DNA from 2 places in the Lysinibacillus sp. FSL P4-0201 genome. Region 1 is predicted to be linked to the other one. Evidence: riboswitches for the same ligand, from Rfam matches in the RefSeq annotation. Region 1 holds a riboswitch; the other holds the start of a gene.
What was found. Region 1 has a riboswitch for FMN ahead of MKY76_RS06410 (ECF transporter S component). Riboswitches for the same ligand answer to the same signal wherever they lie in the genome.

Region 1 (12,032 bases):
ATATCACCAAGACGTGTTTCAGTTTTTAATATATTTAGTAAAAAACCGTACACTTGCCGAAGATTTAGCACATGAAGTTTATGTACGAGTGTTGCGCTCATACGATCAATTTGCAGGCAATAGTAGTGAGAAAACTTGGCTATTTGCTATTGCTAAAAATGTAGCAATTGATCATTTTAGAAAGCAAGCTGTACGTCAAAAGCATTCACATGATTTCTTTGACTGGGAAACGGAACAGCTCCATTCAACCACGCCATCACCGGAAGATATGCTACAGGCCAGTGATGAATTTATGCAGGTAGAATCAGCACTTGAAAACTGTACAGGCGACCAAAAAATGGTCATTATTATGCGCTATTTTCAAGATTTATCGATTGCAGAAACAGCGCAAATACTAGATTGGACAGAAGCTAAGGTAAAAACGACCCAGCATCGAGCCATTAAATTTTTAAGGCAACAGCTACAGCCGATTAGAGAACAGGAGGCGAAACGGCAATGACACATAAGCCATTTGATGATGAACAGCTTGAACATGTCTTGAACAATGCCCCTAAGCTTTCTGACCGCCGTTCAAAAGAAGAAATATTAAATCGGTTAATGGCAGATGCTCGCTTGCAGGATAATAGTCACCTACAAGAAGCGATACAACAACCTATAGAGAATGAAGAAGCACAACAAGCAAGTAAATCTTTGATTCAAGATGAACGACCATCACGATTTAAGTTCCGAAAAATGCCGATTTTTACGAGTGTAGCAGCAGTTTTCGCGATAACGGTACTCGTTGGCTTCATGTTCATGAATAATGACGCTAGCCAAAAAGATCTAGCTAGTACGCCAGAAACGGCTAATTACTCTACGTTACAGGAAGATCGTTCTGCTAAAGAGGCAGCTACCCAGGATGAGGCACTTCAATCCAGTATTGTATCGGAGCATGAGCGTATGTTATCTTTACGGTCGTCTGTCTATGAGGAAGATGTGAAAGATGCTGTCGTTTTCCGTATTGGTTTGGCAGGACGCGATGCAGAAAGTGTTCCAATGACATATGTGATACCAAATGAGCGTGTAGCAACTGATTTTGGAACAGAAAAGCCTTCTACCCTACAGATGTATGAAAAATATGCTCCTCAAATAGATGAAGAAGCCAAAGGGTTTACGGATTATCATCCTTTTAAAGGTGAACTGAAGGAGAAGGAAGACAAGCTTGTCCACGTATTACCAAAGGACAATGACTATGATGTTGCATCAGCTACCGTTAATGAGTACAAAGGGACTTTAGAGGATACCTTCTCGGATTCTGAATATACGGAAGTTGAGATTCAAAATGAAGATGGCACACCTTATGAGTTTTCTCAGGAGGGTGAGCCAAGTCAAGCTATGTCATTAACAAACGCCAAGCATTTTAATTATTATTTATACCAAGATGGTAGTGGGGCAGAATACCTGTCACCAGATTTCCGTCAAACATTTGCTAATGTTACAGAGGCGCTTACACTAATGAAAAACAAAAATGATGATGTTTATGTAACAGTCGTTCCTGAAAACGTAACATATACCGTGAAAGAGGAAGCCGAAGGTGTAGTCGTAACATTCGATATTCCCTTAGATTTAGCATCGATGGAGCCAATTCGCGCTACCCAATTAATTGAAGCTATGATGTTAACTGCTGCTAGCTTTGACCAACAATTACGCTTGGATAATGTGGTCCAAGAAAGCTGGGAAGGATTCGATTTAAAAACGTATTTGCCAAAGCCTGTGGGGCCAAATAAACAATATATGCCTTAGTCAAAATCAAAAAATGGAGCATTCCTGTAACATGGAATGCTCCATTTTTACAATACTTACAAATCTAATCGGAATTTTTTAAGCAGAACTATTTACTTTTTCTTAATAATTAATTATAGTAAGGTTGTAGTATAAAATAATATGATTCATCTTCGGGGCAGGGTGAAAATCCCGACCGGCGGTAATAGAGTGGTGAACCGTTAATGTTTCCATTAACTCGAATGGTTTATGCTTCGCTCTTCAGCCCGCGACCTGTGCAAATTTATTTGCATGGCTGACTTGGTGTGATTCCGAGGCCGACAGTTAAAGTCTGGATGGGAGAAGATGGAGGTACGATCGTCATTCATTGTTATGAAATAAACTATGACCGAGCGCTTTTTTTGTATGGCTTTTTAAACAGTGCTCAAAAATAGTTTAAATTGACGCCTATTCGTCATGCCTTTCTCCCTTGTGCTCTTTATGCATAAGGGTTTTTTCGTGCTAACAATTGAAAGATCGTCACCTTTCTTCTTGCGAGATTGAATCAGCAAAGAGGAGAGAGTTTTCTATGAAGAAAAATGTTAAACTTCAATCGTTTATTACGATTGGCATGCTGAGCAGTATTTCGTTTTTATTAATGCTTTTTAATTTCCCAATTCCACCATTCCCAGCATTCTTGGAAGTCGACTTTAGTGATATGCCTGCATTAATAGCAGCCATCACAATGGGGCCTGTAGCTGGTATTTTAGTAGAATTATTTAAAAATGTATTGGATTGGATTTTCTCTGGAACGCCAACAGGTGTACCAGTAGGTCATATTGCCAACTTTGCAACAGGTATTTTATTTATTTTGCCTGTAAGCCTTATTTTTAATCGCTTTAAAACAATTGCTGGTCTTGTTGGAGGTTTAGCGACAGGAACAGTCGTAATGGCAGTAGGGATGAGTATTTTAAACTACGCAGTATTTTTACCGATGTACACATACTTCTTAGGAATGGAACCTGTTGTAGGTGACTCACTTTATAAAATGATTATCGCTGGGATTTTACCATTTAACATTGTGAAAGGTATTTTATTAACGGCTATTATGGCGTTTTTATTTACAACTATGCGCAAGTGGATCGACCGCCAGCGTTCTATCTATATAACAAAATAATTTTTACTAACCTCGGGTGAACATACCTGAGGTTTTTTGTTGGAAGGAATGATGGATAGGGAAAAGTGTGAAGAATAGAAAGGCAAAACTAACGGATAAATATAGAAAAAAGTAATGGGGTAAAAAAGCTAACTAGTACTTTATAATTATAACCTAGTCGAAAGCTATATTTTCATGTAAAATAGAGAAGAGTTTAGAATGTTTGAGGAGTTTGAAGAGATGAGTGGAAAAAAAGGACAATGGTCTAGTAAATTAGGTTTTATTTTAGCATCAGCTGGTGCGGCGATCGGACTAGGGGCAATTTGGAAACTTCCCTATGTAACAGGACAAAGTGGTGGAGGAGCATTTTTCCTTATCTTTGTATTATTTACCTTGTTAATAGGACTACCGATGTTATTGTCCGAGTATGTTTTAGGACGTGGTACACAATCCGAGGCTGTAACAGCGTATAAAAAAATTGCTCCAACTAAGCCAGGCTGGGCTTGGATTGGTCGAATGGGCGTGCTAGGCTGTTTTTTATTATTAACTTTTTATAGCGTAGTTGGAGGTTGGATCTTTATTTATAGCGGGCTAGGTGTAGCTGGCGCGGTAATTGATCCAGCAGTAGATCCAACTGAATTATTTGGAAAAATTATAGGCACGCCTTGGATTACGCTAGTTGGTCTAGTGTTGTTTACATTAGCCAACGTACTTGTGATTTCATTAGGTGTACAAAATGGGATTGAAAAGGCCAATAAATGGATGATGCCGTTACTTTTCATAATGTTCATTGTCCTTGTTGTGCGTGCAGTTACATTAGATGGGGCAATGGAAGGGGTAAAATTCTTCTTATGGCCTGATTTCTCGAATATTACGGGTAAGGCATTATTAGAAGCCCTAGGGCAATCGTTCTTTGGGTTAGCAGTAGGCTTTTCTTGTCTAGTTACATATAGCTCTTATCTAAAAAAAGATGTCAGTCTTCCGAATTCAGCGGGTTCTGTAGTGCTGTTAACTGTGCTTGTTTCATTTTTAGCAGGTTTAGCGATTTTCCCTGTTGTGTTCGCCTTTGATTTAGAGCCAGCAGCGGGTCCAGGCTTGCTATTTATGGTGCTACCAACAGCATTTAGTCAAATGCCATTTGGTGAAGTGTTTTTAGCCATGTTTTTATTGCTATTTTTATTTGCTACATTAACGTCATCATTTAGTTTATATGAGATTATCGTAGCGGCATTTATGGAGCATAGTCAGAAATCCCGTCCGATGTGGACGCTTTTACTTGGTATAGTCGTATTTATTGCAGCTATTCCAGCAGCACTTTCTTCGAGTGTTTTATCGGATATAATGATTTTTGAGAAAAGTATCTTTGATGCAACCGATTTTTTAGTGTCGAATATCATGCTTCCGCTAGGGAATTTATTCATTGCTATTTTTATTGCCTATGTAGTGGATAAAGAATTTGTGAAGAGAGAATTGCTAACGGGTAGTCAAATGGGACAAGGCTATTATTCGACATATCGTATGTTAATGCTAGTTGTTGTACCGATTATCATTCTAGTTGTGTTTGTTAATATGCTACTGCAATATTAAAGAAAAGGTATATTCCGCCATAGGAAAAATACCTTCTCTTAGTGTTAAAAACAAAACAGCCAATAGAAAGGTGTAGAAATGGATTTCTGTTGCAAGGCTACTTGCTTTCCTTTAGGCGAGTGCCAGCAGCTTCCTACGTGTAGGGGCTCACCTGTCTCGCTATCCCACGGGAGTCAAGAAGCCTTCCACACCAACCCAAAAAATCTCAATCTTTTTAGCAAAGGTTTTCAAATAAAGTAAAGGAGTTCATTACTCTTTATGAAGAGGTGTTGTCACTCAGCACTTCACCGCATTGAAAATAAGAGCCTATCCCCTCTAAGAATCCAGATAATGGGTGATTTGATCACTATGCTACTATGAGGTAAAGACACTTTGTAGAATGGTTGATAGCGTCACTCCTATGGGATTTAGCGGCTCATCGGACGCCCCCCTGGAAAGGACGCTGGCGGAACGGAAATCAACCTCTCGCCTTGCAAAGTTACTATTTCTACCGTTGACATCTTCTTTTTTAACAACATAAAAAGGTGTATTCCGTCTAATAGGAATACACCTTTTATTATGATTATAGAGATTAATAATCGTTAAGTGATAGCTCACCTAGCCAATCTTCTTTAATAATCTTCCTTGCTTGTTCTTCACTTTCGGCAATAGGGAATACTTTATCAACCTGTGAAATAGCGAATAAGTTGCGAATGAAATCATCGACGACAATAATGGCGATTTTCTTATCTTTTACAGACACCTTCTTAGCAAAATTAACGATCATCCCGAATCCAGTACTATCAATATTTGTTACTCTTTGCATATCGATAATGTATCCGTGTTTTGTGTCTAAGCTAAGTGTTTGCAGCTCTGACTTTATTTCTTCAATCATCCCGTATTCTAAATCGCCTGTAAACGCAATCACAATATAATCAGCCTTTGTGTCAATATTCATTGCAATTTTCTTCTGATTCATCCTATAGCGCCTCCATTTTTCTTTTCTTGTTTGGGGATTTATTCAAACTTAAATTTATTCACTTCATTTTGTAATTTATCAGCAATTGATGATAACTCATCTGAGCTTTGTGTAATTTCGGCAACAGTCGCATATTGCTCCTCTGAGGTTGCCGCAATCTCTTCTGTAGCTGCTGCAGCGTCCTCGATGATGCGAGAAATATCTTGAATGGCTTGTTGCACATCTAGGGAGTTGTCGTTAACATGTGTAAATGCCACTTTCATTTGTTCGACACCTTCTTCAGTTTCGACAACCTTCTCCACGATTTCTTTTAAGGCACTTCCGCCTTTATTGATGATCGTTACTTGCTCCTCGACAGCTAGTAAATTACTTTCCATTGTTCGTACTGTCACAGATGTTTCCGCTTGGATATCATTAATAAGATTAGTAATTTGTCCAGCTGCTAAACTTGACTGTTCAGCTAATTGACGAACCTCTGATGCAACGACAGCAAAACCTTTCCCTTGATCACCTGCTCGTGCTGCCTCGATGGCCGCATTGAGTGCTAACAGATTCGTTTGTTCTGCGATGCCAGTGATAACGGTAATAATACCACCAATTTCTTCAGAGCGCTTGCCTAATTTTTGGATAGAATCTGTTGCATAAGACACTGTTTTCGTAACATCACTTAGATGCATAATCGCTTCATTGATGGCTTCTTCTCCTTTACGTGCGATATGAGTGGATTCGATAGCGCTATTTAAAGTGATTTCAGCCTTTTGTAAGCTCTTTGATACTTCCTCAAGCGTTTTTTGCATCATTGAAACTATTCGTTCAGCCTGATCAGATTGAGTGGTAGTACCAACGGCGATTTCATTCATTGTTAGTGCGATCTGATTAGATGCTTCACTTGTTTGATGTGATGATTCTGCCAAAGTGTGTGATGACTTGGCAATTTGATGTGCACTACCAGCCACAATCTTTATCGTCTCTGTTAAATGATTTTTCATACTACTAAATGCGCGTGCTAATTCAGCGATTTCATCTTTGCCTTTAGGGTTTAACAGTTTAACATTTAAATTTAGTTCTGCTAGTTCCTTGGCATTGGTACTTAGAATGTTAATAGGATTAACAATTTGCTTTTGTAAGAACCAACTAATTCCTCCGATCATTACAATGGCGATCACTAAGGAAATCGCTACATTCTCCAGTGCTGATTTTGTGGCAATGCTTATATAAGGAGCGGTAGGGACAGCGGTTGCCCATACACCGATAACCTCGCCTTGACTATTTACAATCGGATCATAGGCTGCTTGATGCAAACTTCCTAAGACATTGGCAGAACCGATGAAGCGCTTTTTTTCTCCTAGTACAACAGTAGCAACCTCGTCAGAAACCTTTGTATTTAAAGCGCGTTCACCATTATCCACTATATTGGTACTTATACGCGTATCGTTTTGAAAGATGGATACAGCATTCCCATTTGTGAGTTCTCCAACTTTATCAGCTACCTCAAAGTTTTCTACCATATTGATATCGCCCTTATAGAGTTGGTTGTTTTTAATGGACCATTCACCAGGATATTTAGCGTCTAAATATTCATAGCTCAACTGTATATCTGATAAAAGCTTTGTATCAGCACTTTCTAATAGATTGTTCTTGGCAACAAAAAAATTGACTCCTGCTAAAAGGGAAGTAAGTAAAATAATACAACCAAATATAAGCAGATTCATTTTCTTTCGTATAGATAACTTCATTAAAATGCCCCCAATTTTACGTTTACTTTATAGATGAATCTTTTTGGAAATACCAACTAAAAATTTTGTTTCAGAAATATTTTCGAACCAAATATGGTCGACCATATTTTTGACAAAAAATAAACCGCGTCCACGATCAGCATAATTAAATTTGTCTAAATCGAATTGAAGAACTTTGTCCCAGTCCTTTTCGTCAATGCCTTTTGCTTCATCAGTGACTGTTATTTTTATCTCTTCGTTTGATTGAGTTACTTGTATTTGAATCTCCTTTTGAGCGGGTGTATTAATTTTTCCCATAGCCTCTACAGCATTGATGACTAGTTCATGAACAACAAATCTTAACTCTCGTTTATAAGGTAGATTATATAACTCTGTATAATTCTCCATTACTTGATCAATAAAGGCTATAGCTTGTGTATCAGGATTTACATTGAGTGTGAATTCCATCTTCAATCACCTACCCTTTAATGTAATTGTTATTGAAACGACTGTGATGTCATCGCTGTAATCATTATCAAATAAATTGTACTTTTGAGAAAACTTTTGTAGTGCATAGCTGTTATCCTGTGAAGCATAGGCGTAGAAAAAGTCCATATCAATTGAGTTTTGCTCGTTCAATGTTAATAATCCATCCGTATAAAGAATAATACGATGCCAGCCTGATAAAGGTATTGTTTTTTTATTTATTTGAATAGTAGGGAATAGTCCGAGGATAGGCGTATTCGCTGGGAGGAAGACTGTTTCTCCAAATTTTCCAAATAAAAAACCAGAAGGGTGAGCCGCATTCACATAGTGCAAAGTGCCGTTTTTTGTATCTAGAAGTATGTAGATTGCTGTCATTAAAAAACGGTCCATATCCTCATCAGAAAATAGCTCGTAAATTTGGCGGTTAAGTTCTTGGATTACGGCTACAGGATCAATTAATTTAGTAATCATTCCTTTTAATAATGATCTGATGGACATAGTAACGAGTGATGCAGCTATGCCATGCCCCATTGCATCATACAGAAGAATGGCGGTTAAATGGTCATTAATCTTAAACCAGCAGTACATGTCACCTCCTAGTGTATTGGATGTTACATAAAGACCATCAACCTGTATTTGCTCAAGATTTAATGGAGGAGATAGTGCATTCTTTTGGAATTTTTTTGCAATAAATAAATCTTTTTGAATCATACTTTCTTGCTGCTTTCGAAGTTTGGCTTCCCTCTGATATTTTAAGGCTACTTGAATTCGAGTCTTAAAGTGAGTAAAATCAAACGGCTTTAAAATAAAGTCGAAAATGCCTGCTTCAAAAACCCTATCAATTGTTATGTTTTTTTCGTAGGTAGTTGATAGTAGGATAGGGACATCTATCCAATTTTTAAGTACATGAATGTGCTGACAAATTTCCTCGCAATTGCTGAGTGTCATTTTCGTGTCAAGTACGATTAATTCCAGCTCATCTTTCAAAGCTGAATCTACTAAATAGTTCATTGCTGCTTCCGTTGTTGAAAAGCAATAAATATTGGGGATGCTGATACGATGAAAATACTTTTGCAGACGTAGCACATCATTACTTACGCTGCCAATAATTAATACTGACATGCCTACTTAATTCACCGCCTTATGTATCTATAACTAAATATTTCCTGGAAGCCAACATAATGATTTCTAACCATAATTATATACTCCGTATTTACTGATAATATGAATAAATTAAAATTCTAATTTGCTATAAATTTACCAATAAATATCGCATTATACAAGGCTTTTGTGATATAAAGTAAAACTTAATCAATAGGATTTTTGACATCTTGGTTCTTGGATAGGGTTCACGGGTTATCTTTTTAACGATGTTCTTGATATATCTACAATTAATGCATGGGGAAGTAGTGAATACTTCGTCTCTAGTCATGATACTAGACTGTTCATTTTTAGAGTGACGAAGAATTTTTGTAAGACTAAAGGCCTTTTGTAGAAAGTAGTAATTTTGCCCTTTTTTAAAGATGAAAGATCGCTATTTGAGATGGAAATGTGGTAAGAAAAATTAATCTAAAATAAGGATTAATATATTCGATAAAAAGCATGTCATAAAACCTCACATACATATTGCTTATTCTTCAAATTTAATGTATTTTTAGAGCAGTTATAAAAAACATGTTAATTAAAATTACATTGGAGTGGTGAAGAATGAAACATTATACCAAAGAAGATATTATACGCCGAGTGAAGGAAGAAAATGTGAAATTTATTCGCCTACAATTTACAGATATCTTAGGGACAATCAAAAATGTGGAAGTTCCTGTCAGTCAATTAGAAAAAGCGCTAGATAATAAAGTCATGTTTGACGGCTCTTCAATCGAAGGTTTTGTACGTATTGAAGAATCAGATATGTATTTAAAGCCAGATATCAATACCTTTGTGATTTTTCCTTGGACTGCTGAAAAAGGGAAAGTAGCTCGCTTTATATGTGATATTGCAAGACCAGATGGTACACCGTTTGAAGGAGATCCACGCTCCAATTTAAAACGAGTATTGAAGGAAATGGAGGAGCTGGGCTTTACGTCGTTTAATTTAGGGCCAGAGCCTGAATTTTTCCTATTCAAGTTGGATGAAAAAGGGCATCCGACACTGGAATTAAATGATAGTGGAGGCTATTTTGATTTAGCGCCAACTGATTTGGGAGAGAACTGTCGTCGTGATATTGTTTTAGAGCTAGAGGGGATGGGCTTTGAAATTGAAGCGTCTCATCATGAAGTAGCACCAGGCCAGCATGAAATCGACTTTAAGTATGCGAGTGCTATTGAGGCATGTGACAATATCCAAACATTTAAACTGGTGGTAAAAACCATTGCTGCACAGCATGGTCTCCACGCAACATTTATGCCAAAGCCACTATTTGGGGTCAATGGCTCAGGAATGCATTTTAATCTCTCCTTATTTGAAGGTGATAAAAATGCCTTCTATGATGAACATGCAGACTTGCAATTAAGCGCAACCGCACGTAGCTTTATGGCAGGAATTATGAAGCATGTGCATGGCTTTACGGCTATCACGAATCCACTTGTCAATTCCTATAAACGATTAGTACCTGGCTATGAAGCCCCTTGCTATGTAGCATGGTCTGCTCAAAACCGTTCACCATTAATTCGCATTCCAGCAGCACGTGGATTATCTACACGAATTGAATTGCGTTCTGTTGATCCAGCAGCAAACCCTTATTTAGCAATGGCTGTAATTCTAGCATCTGGGCTGGATGGTATACGAAAAGATTTAACACCACCAGCTGCGGTAGACCGTAATATTTATAAAATGACAGCAGCAGATCGGGAGTTGAACGGGATTGATAGTTTACCATCCTCATTAGAATTTGCGCTAATTGAATTAGAGATGGATACCATTGTTCGTGATGCATTGGGGGACCATATTTATGATAAATTTACAGCTGCCAAAGAAATTGAATGGAATAAATATCGCACACGTGTCCATAACTGGGAGCGTGAGGAATATTTAACGATGTACTAAAGGTGTTGGGGCTTTTTTAGCTCCAACTTTTTTATGTGACATGTACTTCTTTTTGCTCTATCATAAGATTAAAGGAGTGTGAACGATGACACAGATAACTCAAGTTGTGACAATTCAAAACAATGATATTGTTCAATTTGAACTTGATATTAACCGTGCTTTAGTAGATTTAAAAGGCTTTTTCATACTTGATATCAAATACAATACGCTCTTTATTGGAGAGCAGACAGTCATCCATTCTGCTTTAATTATTTATCAGCAAAACAATTACACTATTTAACAAGAGGGGTCATGTCGATAAGACGTGACTTTTTTTTATTTAAATAACGATAAGAGAAATACCCGATCTTCTGGAAATGTTAGGGGTAAAAGTGCTACTTCCTCTTTAGATTTCCATGCTATGTCATATATTAATTCATCGGGATCATGTATCATCATTTGTCCACCTGTTAAGATGGTTTGAAAATAGCGAACTTCCACTACTTCATTGTACTTATAATAAATTTCCTTAATAATATCTACTGTATAGCCTGTTTCTTCATAAACTTCTCGTACACAGCAAGTCTTAAAATCTTCCGTGGCCTCTTTTCCACCTGATGGCACAGTCCAAGTTTTCTCTTCATCAACAGTTCCTTGTAAAACCATTAATAACTGATTACTTTCATTCAAACAAATAGCAGCAGCACCTAACCATTTCATCGCAAAGTCCCCCTATATCTTCTCTTATACCGTTTTACCATTTAATAGAAACTATTGTAAATATATTTTAGAAATATTTTGGATGTTTTGATTTTTACTACAATGGAATTTTAGGGAAAAATAGTGAGTGAGATAAGAAATTAAAAGTGGGGAGCTAGTCAAAAAATGCTTTCCATTTAACCTGTCCAAAGTTAGCATAAAAAGACAGGTTATATAGCAGTATCTATTTTAAGATGGAATCAAGGAGTGAAAGCAATGAGTTGGATTGAGTCGATACAAAAGGCCATTAATTATATGGAGGAGCATTTATTAGAGGATATTACGATTGAACAGATTGCGCAGGAGGTTAATTCTTCTGTCTTTCACTTTCAGCGAACATTTGCCATATTGACAGATATGTCTATTGCAGATTATCTGCGACGAAGAAGATTAACATTAGCTGCACAAGAATTGCTGGGTACTGAACAAAAAATAATCGATCTCGCCTACAAATACGGCTATGAAACTCCTGAAGCCTTTACTAAAGCGTTTCGAAAACAGCACCATGTTACGCCTAGTGAAGCAAGAAAGAAGCAAGGACCATTACAATCATATAATCGCCTGGTCATACAGGTAAGCTTGAAGGGAGCAGAACCAATGAAATATAAAA
Region 2 (12,032 bases), 260 kb from region 1:
TAATAGTAAGTTAGGCTCAAGTGTATAAAGCGCGTCTGTATTCTTCACCGCTGTATCCATTTGCGCAGCTCCTCGTCCTTGATCGGCTAATGTGACTTTATGAAAGTTCGCACTATGTGTTTGCTCTGTACAAATAAAATTTTGTAAATCACAGTTCAATGTCGCAGCTAAATGCTGACGATTGTTAATGATAGCTTGAACATCATGGCAACTATGCAAAGCCATATTATTGTGTTCAATCTCCATCTCATCTTTTAAGGTCGTTCCTGCGATAAATTGCTCATTATCTATATACATTTTTATTTTCATTTAATCACCTCGTTTTACTATATAGGATCGCTTGTGGAATGTATAGGTTGCCGTTTTTTACTATTTAGCACTCCTTTACCCGTCTATCAAACTTTTAGACATAAAGAATCGATTTCCTCATATAGTAGAAGGAATGCTAGAGAGGGGGAGAGCGTGAATGTTGAGTGAACAAGACATATTATTAATTTGCCAAGTAGGAATGGGTCTTTTTTGGATTTTTACATATATACTTGTTATTTACAAAGGATGGCAAGATAAAACCTATGGCATGCCTATGGTCGCTATTTGTGCCAATATTTCATGGGAATTTATCTTTGCCTTTTTCTACCCACAAAATGACCTGCAACGCTATATTACGCTGATTTGGTTTGTATTGGATGTCTTTATTTTGATGCAATTTTTACGTTATGCTCCAAATGAATATCGAAAGATGCTATCAAAAAAGCTATTGTATTTCTCCTTTTTGATCACGTTAATCTTTAGCATGCTGATCATTTTAGGTATAGTCTATGAATTTCAAGATTTCGAAGGAAAGTACGTAGCATTCTTTCAAAATCTTATGATGTCAGGACTATTTATTGCTTTACTCTTGCAAAGAGGGAATTTAGCTGGTCAATCCATGGGGATAGCAGTTTGTAAGATGGTGGGTACATTATTTGCAGCGGTTGGATTTTATCTATACTTCCGCACACCTTTAATTACCATTATTTCTGTAGCAACGCTCTTTTATGATTGGCTCTATATTCTCTTAATTTATCGATTACAGCGTAAGCAATTAGCAAAATAGGATATTTTGTGCAGCAATTGATCACTGAATCTATTAGTAATGTATGCCAATTACAAACATATTGCAACTTGATGACAATTCCAATGGGAAAGAATAGCGAGAGAAAGGGCTTTAACTAAACATATGGCGAGCTTGTCATACAATTGTAAAAATCCTTCCAAATATTTTGTGATGATTATGGCTCAGAAACTATTTACGATAATGGTAGAGCAATTAGGAAGGGTGATTAACATGTTTAAAAAAATAAAAAAAGTAGCACTAGCTTCAGTAGTAGCAACTTCATTATTAGTACCAGTTGCGGCAATGGCCGCCGAATCCTATACAGTGACATCTGGCGATACGCTATGGAAAATAGCATTAAAAACAGAAACGGGTGTACAGGAATTAATTGATGCCAACCCACAACTCGCTAACCCAAATCAAATTTCTCCAGGTCAAAAAATTAACGTCCCTGTAAAAGAACAGGCAACAGTTGAACAAGAGGTTGTGAAACTTGTCAATGCAGAACGGGCAAAAGCAGGTCTTCCAGCATTGCAAGAAGATTGGGAGCTATCAAGGGTTGCTAAATATAAGTCGCAAGATATGCAGGATAAAAATTACTTTGACCACACAAGTCCAACGTATGGTACACCTTTTACCATGATGAAAAACTTCGGTATTACGTATAAATCTGCTGGTGAAAATATCGCGAAGGGCCAACGCTCCGCACAGGAAGTTGTAACGGCCTGGATGAACAGTGAAGGACACCGTGCCAATATCCTTAATAAAAGCTACACACATATTGGTGTAGGCTATGTACAGGAAGGTAATTACTGGACACAAATGTTTATTCAAAAATAAAAAAAGAAAGAGTATCTATTGGCTTTTGTGACAGCTAGTAGATGCTCTTTTTCGCGTTAAATTCTAAAGTATACCGTATTGGAAGCGTATATTACTTCTTCTAGAATTAACATCCCCCTAAATCATTAAAAGGTTAATTAAGTACAAGAATACACATCAAACTATCTTTAGATATGTCAGGCTAAGGATAATGTAGCGTGTTTTTGCTATCTTGACAAATAAAAATAACCAAAAAACAACACACTATGAGCAATAGACGAATAAGATGTCTCTGTAGTATGAAGATAGAGGTGGTGTTTATGGTTGAAAAAGAAGTGGTTAGCTACATGTTGCGTTATCTGTATGACGGGTCTCGTAGGTTGTGAAAAAACAGCAGTCCCTGATAACAAGCTAGAACAAGAAATTCAACAACGTGAGGAAATAAAGCAACCTGTTACATATGAACAAGAACAAATGATTGATCCTATTGTAGAGGTTGTTGATCCAACTACGAGTAAGGTACTTAAAACAATATCTCCAAAGGAATTTGGCTTCGATACGGACCCACAAGCCTATCAAAAGCATATCGAACAATTAGCAAGGGAATGGGCAAGAGGAACGGACACATCAAATGGCTATGATCAGCGTATGATGCTTGATCGATTGGATGAAAACGGGCAAGTGATCAAGGGGAAGCCGCAAATCATTTTAAAGGAAAGTGAGCTAGTGGAGCGTATTATCGAAGCTTCTGCGACTGGCGGTCAGGTAGAAATGCCGCTCTATATAACAGAAAGTGGCTATTATTTTGAGGATCTTCCTTTATTAGAGGAAGTAGTTGTTGCATCTTATACAACTTATTTCAATCGTGCTGATTTAGGAAGAAATAAAAATATTGAGCTCTCTGCTAGAGCCATTCATAATGTGATTGTAGGCAGTGGCGATTATTTTTCTTTTAATACAATTGTAGGTCCAAGAGATGAGGCAAATGGCTATCAACCCGCACCTGAAATTATTAATAAGAAGGTAGTCATGGGAATTGGTGGTGGAATCTGTCAAACTTCTTCAACCTTGTTTAATGCAGTAGACCAAATTCCCGTCAAATATGTTGAGCGCCATCATCATTCGTTAGATGTAGGATATGTCCCAAAAGGAAGAGATGCTACGGTTTCTTATGATACGTTAGATTTTAGGTTTCAAAACTCAAATGATGTACCATTTTTAATTAAGGCAAGTTATGGAGAGAATTCTCTAACAATTGAAATTCGAACGGCAGAAAAATATGTAGAATTATTGAAAAAACCATAATGTTGTAAGGAGACACCACTGGACGTTGGTGTCTTTTTTCGGATCGCATGATATAGTTAAATTGATACAATTCAGAAAATTTTAGGGGGAAAAGACAATGCATCCTAAACTACAAGCAACTATTGATTCGATTGATTTATACCAAGCAACTTACCCAGAGGATGCTTGTGTCATCGTGGCAGATACGGAAAAAGTGCTTGCCTACAAACCAGGAAAAAAGGTTGACTTAAAAGTTGGGGTTGGTGACCCAGTACATAAATATCGAGGTACAGCAACAGAAATAGCGTTAAGTTCAGGAAAATTTGTGAAAGAGGAGCGTAGCGCAGAAGGTTTTGGTATGGCCTATATCGCCTCTGCCCAGCCTATTTTTGAAGGAGGACGTATTATTGGCGTAGTAAGTGCCATTATTTCGAACGAAAAAATGGATAGTATGCGTCTATTGGCAACTGAGCTTTCGAGTGCTGTAGAAGAAATGACAGCTACAAATGAAGGATTAGCCACTGCCAGTAAGGATGTATCCAATCGTTTGGAAGAGCTATCTAATTTCGCGGAATCGATGACAGGCAATATTGAACAAATTAATGTGATTGTCCATTTAGTAAAAGATTTAGCTATGAAATCGAGAATTCTTGGTCTAAACGCATCGATAGAAGCAGCACGTTCAGGTGAGCATGGGCGTGGCTTTGCGGTGGTCGCTTCTGAAATACAAAAAATGTCCCAGAGTAGTACAGAAAGTGCTGATAGCATAACTGTGCAACTAGAAAATATTAAACAATCCATCGATCAGGTAAATGCATCAACAAATCAAATTGCTGCGTTTACACAGCAGTTTGCTGCGAGTATGCATGAATTAACAGATGCCTACAAAGGGGTTAATAGTACAGCAGAAAAGCTAATGCAAATTAGTGACATCAAAGGATAGGCATATAAAAAGGATAATAGACAAGTGCTATTATCCTTTTTCATGATTAAATGATCTCTAAAATTTCCTGTGGTGTTGAGACACTGTATTCAGGTTCGTCATTTTGCACGACTTCTTTGGCATCATAGCCCCATTCCACCCAAATAATTGGTATACCGGCTTTCTTACAAGCAACAATATCCCTTTGCTCGTCTCCAATGTATACGACGTTAGACGAGTCGACATTTGCTTCCTTTAAAAACTTTTTCATTACTTTGTCCTTACCAAAAATGCGGTTGGAGCAAAGTACATCTGCTACACAATGAATACCGTTCATTTTAAGAAATTCTAAAATATTCTCTTTAGAGTTTGAGGAAATAATCAGGATTTTATAGCCTCTTTTATCAATCTCTATTAATAGTTCCTTCATTCCTTCAAAAAGATGAACATCATTTAATGATTGACGATACAATTTATAAAATTGCGGTAAAATCATAGGCAACTTATACATTGGAAAGTCGAATAATTTACTGCGTTCTGAAATTGATAATTTTTTTAATGTATCAATTTCCTTTAATTCAATGCCTTTAAATTTATATTTTTGGGCTAAAGTATTCCATGCTGAGGCAAACACAGCAGTAGAATCTGCAAGCGTCCCATCAAAATCAAAGATAATATGCTTCATTGCAAACTTTCTCCTTTTTCATCTCGTTGTATTGACGTTCTATGCTAAAAAATGTTACATGGAATGGGCATCTAGTATTCTTGCAATAACAACCATTTTGAGCGTACGTAAACATCTTATGGTAAATATTATCAGAAAATACGGCGATTGCAATGAAAATGGTACAACAAAAGGAGGTGTCTCAAAAGTCCATTGAGACACCTCGACATTATTGTGTTTTTTTCAAAAAGAAGGAGAGTATGACATTGATTATTGCCAGAACAAAACTGATAGAAAAGACAAAGGCTGAACCTGAAGCTGCTGCTTCTTGCGTATTAGTTGTTATGTCACTTAGGAGGTGCTGTTGTTTTGCTGAGAACAACGACACCATCACAGCAATACCAATTGCACCAGAAACTTGCTGAGAGGTTTGTGTAATCGCAATGCCATCTGGAAAGTATTGTCTTGGTAAGGCATTCAGCGTATTTGTTTGAACAGAGGCTAATACCATTCCAACACCAAGCATCATGATAATATGCGTTACGACTAATAGCCAAGTAGCTGTTTCTGTACCAGATAAAGCATAAAGTCCATACCCGATTACAACAAGTATAGTGCCAGGCGTAATGACTGCACGAGGGCCATATTTATCGAAGAATTTACCGATTGTAGGGGCTAATATACAGTTTAATAGACTACCAGGAAGCAACATTAAACCTGTCCCAAAAGCCGATACGAAAAGGACCATTTGCATATACATAGGAAGCACTACCAGCATAGACAACATATTGAAGAAGTTAATCATATTCATAAGAAGACCTAACACGAACATGGGGTATTGAAACGCTGTCAAATTTAACATCGGATGTTGCATTTTCAATTGACGTAATACAAATAAACATAAGGCGATTACCCCTAGCAAAATGGTGCCTAGTACAGTAATATTTGACCAGCCTAAATCTCCGCCAGCACTGACACCATAAACGATGCCACCAAAGCTAATGGTAGATAAGAGAATGGACCAAAGATCAATAGCCAGCTGCTTTATTTCATTTACATTAGGAATAAAGATAAAGCCAAAAATAATAGAGAATAATAGGAAGGGGATGGTAACCCAGAATATCCAGTGCCAGGACAAACTATCTAAAATCATCCCAGCCAAGGTTGGACCGAAAGCGGGTCCAGCTAAAATAACGAGACCCATTACGCCCATAGCACTACCACGTTTATTAGCTGGGAAAATTGTGAAAATCACATTTTGCGTTAAAGGTAATATAATCGCAAGTCCTGCTGCTTGAATAATACGTGCTAAAAGTAGGACAGCAAAGACGGGTGCAACGGCGGCAAGTATAGTACCAATTATCGAAAAGAGTAAAGACGCCATAAACATTTGGCGAGTAGTAAACTTTTGCATTAAAATGCCTGTTACAGGTACTAAAATGCCTAATGTGAGAAAGTATCCTGTTGCAAGCCATTGGATGGTTGTAGCGTCCACATCGAAGAGCAGGCTTAGCTCTCCAAGTGCAATATTTAAAGCTGTCTCACTAAACAATCCTACAAAGCCAGCTACTAAGAGAGCAGCCATAATCGGACTTGTTTTTATTTCTTTATTCACAGTAAAAGCTCCTTTAATAAATGTTAGACGATCATAGGAGATTAAAATACAGAATATTTAGAAATTAATAGACGAATTTCTAGCAATCTTTTATTTTCTGCACAATAAAATGACCATGACGATGTTATCGTGATGTGGATTATCAGCGATCGTTTTTCCTATTAGCCAGTACACCTCCACGATACTGGCTTTTCTGATTTTTACTATAGCAAAAAAATTTTCTCGAATGTAAGTATTAATTCTAGCTTCATCTATACGATTTCACAATTTGGACAAACATTTTTGACATAGCATTCATTTTTTGAATGAATTAGAGGAGAAACGACGAGCACCTATCACAAATGCATGATAGGTACTGGTAATTTTTATAAAAGTTTTTCTGTTTTTTCGCGTGTTCGAATTAAATAAAAGGCATTGATGCAGGCGGCAATCGGAATAATCAATGCAATGCCGATTCCTGCACAAAAAATGGTTGTCATTTCGGCACTAAAAACCTTGGAGTTAACAATTTCCCCAATCGAATAGGAGAGGTCCTTGAACCAGATTAATAAGCTTAAATAGCCACCAAAGAAAGCAAAAAATAACGTATTAGTATCGGTTCCTAATATATCTCTTCCTATGCTTAAGCCAGCTGTAAATAATTTTTTTCTACTCATCGAAGGATTGCGATAAAAAATCTCATGCATAGAGGTAGCGATGGAAATGGCTACATCCATAATGGCACCAATCGTACTCATAATGATGACTGATGCACCAATCTGCACAAAATTAACACCAATGTAGAGAGAAAAGATGCTGATTTCTTCAGTTGATTCTTCGCCAAACCCTTGGATCATCGACTTTTCCGTTACAAAGGTAATAAAGAGTAGTAACATACCTATCGTCACCATCGTCGAGATAAAGGCTGTAATGGTTTTACTGTTTGTTTTATTGATATAGAAAAGACTAATACAGCTAATGACCGTACAGGCAATAAACGTCAAGATGATGGGGCAATTTTTAGGGTTTGTCATTAAAAAAATGGTGACAAAGAGCACACCAAAGTTTAGGAATAAAGAAAGAAATGAGCGTATCCCCTGTCTACCGCCGACAAGTACCATTAACACGAATAATATAACTGCTAATAAGACGACAACATTCATCCTTGAACCCTCTTTCGATTGATGAAAAATATAGCGGTATACTGACTGATAGGAATCGTAAGGACAACACCAATACCCCCTGCTAAGGCACGGGCTAATTCTAAAGAAAGATTTAAGGACAATGTAAGCCCTAATGTGGAAGAATTTTTTAAATAGAGAATAATCATAGGTATGGAGCCGCAAAGGTAGGCAAAGAATAAGATACTTGTAATGGTACCCATAATATCTTTACCGATTTCATGTCCCGAAGATTTCAGAGCCTTGACAGAGATTGTAGGATCTTGCTCGTATAAAGCAAAAATCGAGGAAGCCATTGTAATAGAAACATCCATTACTGCCCCAAGTGAGCCAATAAATAAACCTGCCATAAAGACGGTACGATAGGGACGTGTTAAAAATTGCATTTCTTCATAACGAAGACCATTTTCACCTGTCAACCACATTACAATAGAGCTTATGATAAGCGCTATAACAGTGCCTAAAAGTGTGGACACGATGGCTACATATGTTTTTGTATGCAATCCACTAATAAGTAGTAGCGAAATAATCGTAAATAGCAGGGCGCAAATGCCGCTGACTAATAACAGGCTTACGCCCCCATGCTTCACATAAAGATCTAATGCGAATGATAAAATCACAGCATTGACACTCAAACTAATGATAGAAAATAAGCCTTGTCTTTTACCTACAATAAGTAGGGCAAAAATAAAAATCCATGCAATCATTACCATGGTTTGATCTCGTTTTAAATCGAGAATGGTTCCTGTTAAAACAGATTGTGTTTTGCGATCATCTAGCGTGACAAAGATTTCATTGCCTACATGGTATTCTTGATCAAAAGCACCAGACGAAGAATAGTCATTCGTCAAATGAATGGATTGCCCCTTATGCTGACCATTTTTGATAATGGCCATAATCTCCTGTGTAAACAAAAAATCCTCATTTTCATACATATCTGTCATGGGTTCTGATGCTGTTACATCCACTTGCGTTATTTCCGCTATCGGTCGATCATAAAATTGTTCGTTATGATGTACGAAAACGATCGAAACCCCACAACAGAGTGCTAATAGGGCATAGAAAATAGCTTGTTTAAAAGGTATATTTTTAAAAAATGTCAAGTAAATGACCTCCAAACTGCTAGACTGAATAGTCACTTGTAAAGGAACGTTTTTTTGATTAAGAAGTTCCATAAACAGGTTAAATGTCATCATTTTAATAATATCTTTTACATTTTTCAAGTCGAGTCAGAGCTGTTTAAAATTTATGCTTCGAAAAAAATTTAAAAAGAAGGATGGATAATATAATAAAATAGTGTTATCGTAAGACTAGCTAAATAAAAATATTCTTCGGGGTAGGGTGAAATTCCCGATCGGCGGTGATGAAGCAATTCAAAGTCCGTGAGCGCAAGCTGATTTGGTGCAAATCCAAAACCGACAGTTACAGTCTGGATGGGAGAAGGGTAAAAATGCGAACTTTTTAAATTGATACTAATTTAGAAGGTTTATTTGACTATGCATTTATTACAAAACTTCCCAATCATCTTGTGGGAAGTTTTTTTATTTAGCTACAATCGAATAGAAGATGTTCTTCGGGGTAGGGTGAAATTCCCAATCGGCGGTGATGAAGCAATTCAAAGTCCGTGAGCGCAAGCTGATTTGGTGCAAATCCAAAACCGACAGTGATAGTCTGGATGGGAGAAGAACGAATGAGATGACGGTCTATGAAAAAATTGTTTTCAAATAGGCTTATTTGTTGATGTCTTATACTCCCAAAACCCCTTTGATGTAAAGGGGTTTTTATTTTTTATTGCTAACGAGAGAAGGGAGAAGGATAAGGCACAAAAACAGGTGGATCAACTTTAAAAGTAAAGGATAGAAGTGCTAATAAAGTAGAGTAGGTGATGGAATGTTTACAGGACTTGTAGAGGATATTGGTATCATAAAAGCCGTGCAAAGCGATCGGGACAGTATGGAAATTACGGTTCAATCAGCTAAGATAACGGAGGATGTCAAGCTTGGTGACAGTATAGCGGTCAATGGAGTTTGTTTAACAGTGACAAATTTCACACAACAGCAGCTTACGATGGATGTTATGCCTGAAACAGTCAAAGCAACAAATCTACAGCAGCTGGCAATAGGCGATTCTGTTAATTTGGAGCGTGCCATGCCTGCTAATGGACGATTTGGTGGCCATTTTGTTGCTGGTCATGTTGATGGAGTCGGCAAAATTTTGCGAAAACGTCCAGTAGCAAACGCCGTTTATATTGATATCGAAATGTCAGAGGAGCTAACCAACTTTTGTATTCCAAAGGGTTCCATAACAATTGATGGCACAAGCTTAACCCTTTTTCATGTTGAAGCCAATAGTGTCACAATTTCACTTATTCCTCATACTTACAAAGAAACCGTTTTAGGTATGAAGAGGGTTGGAGCAATCGTTAATATCGAAACCGATTTAGTTGGAAAATACATTATAGGGCAATTAAAAAAGGGGCAAACAACGCCAGCTATTACAAGAGATTATTTAGCACAACATGGTTTTTAAATCACAGAATAGGAGTTGATCATCGTGCTACATTCAATTGAAGAAGCCATAGAGGATTTAAGGCAGGGCAATATGATTGTGGTGGTTGATGATGAGGATCGAGAAAATGAAGGAGATCTTCTGGCACTCGCTGAATTCATCACACCAGCAACAATCAACTTTATGGCAACCAATGGTAGAGGTTTAATTTGTACGCCGATTTCGCAGCAGCTTGCACAAAAGCTAGATTTATATCCAATGGTTCAGCACAATACAGATAACCATCAAACCGCATTTACGGTAAGTATCGATCATGTAGAAACAACGACAGGGATTAGCGCCTTTGAGCGTGCGCTAACGATACAAAGAATGATAGAAAAGCAAGCTAAGCCAACTGATTTTCGTCGACCAGGCCATATTTTTCCGTTGATTGCGAAAGAGCAAGGCGTGCTGGAACGGAGAGGGCACACGGAGGCCACTATTGACCTAGCGAAGCTTTGTCATAGCGTACCTGCAGGTGTTATTTGCGAAATTATGGGTGATGATGGGCATATGCTTCGGTTTGAAGAACTAACAAATTACGCTGCACATCATGGCTTAAAAATGATCTCGATAGAAGCATTGGTTGCTTATCGTAAACAATTATCCACTAATAAAACTAAAATTTCTATGTAAAAAGGAGAAGGAACAATGGGTCAAACATTTGAAGCACAATTAATTGGAACGGATTTGAAAATTGCAGTAGTAGTGGGTCGTTTTAATGAGTTTATTACTAGCAAATTATTGGATGGGGCAATGGATGGTTTAACTCGTCATGGGGTTGATTCTGCATCTATTGATGTTGCATGGGTGCCAGGGGCTTTTGAAGTTCCTTTTATAGCAAAACAACTGGCAGAAACAAAGAAATATGATGCTATTATTGGTTTAGGTACTGTTATTCGTGGCTCTACAACACACTATGACTATGTTTGTAATGAATCAGCAAAAGGCATTGCCAATGTGTCATTGTCAACGAATGTACCTGTTATTTTTGGAATTGTTACTACTGAAAATATTGAACAGGCAATTGAACGTGCAGGAACAAAATCTGGTAATAAAGGCTATGATGCGGCAATGTCTGCAATTGAGATGGCAAATCTAAAGAAAATGATTGGATCAGGACAATTTGAATAGTCTTCACAACATTTGTTTCTTTGAATATTTTGAACAACCATGGGAAAAATATGCTTAAGTGTATTTATTGAAGGTGATTGTTTTCATAAATGTACTAATCTTGAGCTGGCTCAGTAGGAGATGAGAAGTATTTCATCAATGGAACAAATTAATTTGAAAATGTTGAAATCACTATTTCAACGCTCTGCTGATGTGATTTTCCAACAATATAATTTTCAGCAATATACAGTACATTTGATAACTTGTGATGCAATGGTCAATGAGCAAATACTTCAAACTGTGGTTGTTCAACGTGTTCAATCTTTGTTATGCAATGTCACTGAGGACATGCTAGAGGAAGAAATTGAACAGCATTTACACATTCCCTATTTACAAAAGATTTTATCGAAAGAGGATGCGATAACTAGGGTCTATAAAGGCCATGTTTTACTGTATTTTGAAGAAAATCAATTACTTTATTCTAGTGATATTTCAAAAAGACCCAATCGAGAGCCTGGGGAAACAACATTAGAACTAGTAGTAAAGGGACCTAGAGATGACTTTATTGAAGATGTTTTTATTAATATTGCTTTATTAAGAAAACGATTACCGACTAATTCTTTTAGTGTAGAGACATTAGAAATTGGTAAGCGTTCTAAAACAACCGTAGCCATACTATATATGGAAGACATTGTGAATTTAAATATGCTGGAACAAATTCGACTTCAATTACAAAAAATTGACACGGATATTGTTATCAATGGCGACTTATTAATGGAAAAAATTGAAAAGACAGCGACAATTCTTCCAAG

Region 2: another riboswitch for FMN. It lies ahead of ribE (riboflavin synthase); the one in region 1 lies ahead of MKY76_RS06410 (ECF transporter S component).

What each region holds. Positions count from the first base shown of each region.
Region 1 is NZ_CP151995.1:1,334,648-1,346,679, forward strand. It holds gene sigX (RNA polymerase sigma factor SigX) at 1-499, shown strand, start outside; gene MKY76_RS06405 (hypothetical protein) at 496-1,782, shown strand; FMN riboswitch at 1,927-2,112, shown strand; gene MKY76_RS06410 (ECF transporter S component) at 2,330-2,917, shown strand; gene MKY76_RS06415 (sodium-dependent transporter) at 3,137-4,483, shown strand; gene MKY76_RS06420 (STAS domain-containing protein) at 5,055-5,441, opposite strand; gene MKY76_RS06425 (methyl-accepting chemotaxis protein) at 5,480-7,177, opposite strand; gene MKY76_RS06430 (ATP-binding protein) at 7,205-7,624, opposite strand; gene MKY76_RS06435 (response regulator) at 7,631-8,764, opposite strand; gene glnA (type I glutamate--ammonia ligase) at 9,350-10,684, shown strand; gene MKY76_RS06445 (hypothetical protein) at 10,770-10,964, shown strand; gene MKY76_RS06450 (NUDIX hydrolase) at 11,000-11,383, opposite strand; gene MKY76_RS06455 (AraC family transcriptional regulator) at 11,639-12,032, shown strand, end outside.
Region 2 is NZ_CP151995.1:1,596,611-1,608,642, forward strand. It holds gene pgeF (peptidoglycan editing factor PgeF) at 1-309, opposite strand, end outside; gene MKY76_RS07810 (hypothetical protein) at 467-1,096, shown strand; gene MKY76_RS07815 (CAP domain-containing protein) at 1,328-1,936, shown strand; gene MKY76_RS07820 (VanW family protein) at 2,240-3,220, shown strand; gene MKY76_RS07825 (methyl-accepting chemotaxis protein) at 3,318-4,142, shown strand; gene MKY76_RS07830 (HAD-IA family hydrolase) at 4,189-4,806, opposite strand; gene MKY76_RS07835 (DHA2 family efflux MFS transporter permease subunit) at 5,015-6,400, opposite strand; gene MKY76_RS07840 (YibE/F family protein) at 6,766-7,542, opposite strand; gene MKY76_RS07845 (YibE/F family protein) at 7,539-8,663, opposite strand; FMN riboswitch at 8,884-9,009, shown strand; FMN riboswitch at 9,126-9,251, shown strand; gene ribE (riboflavin synthase) at 9,451-10,089, shown strand; partial or broken gene ribB (3,4-dihydroxy-2-butanone-4-phosphate synthase) at 10,114-10,740, shown strand; gene ribE (6,7-dimethyl-8-ribityllumazine synthase) at 10,759-11,241, shown strand; gene MKY76_RS07865 (spore germination protein) at 11,380-12,032, shown strand, end outside.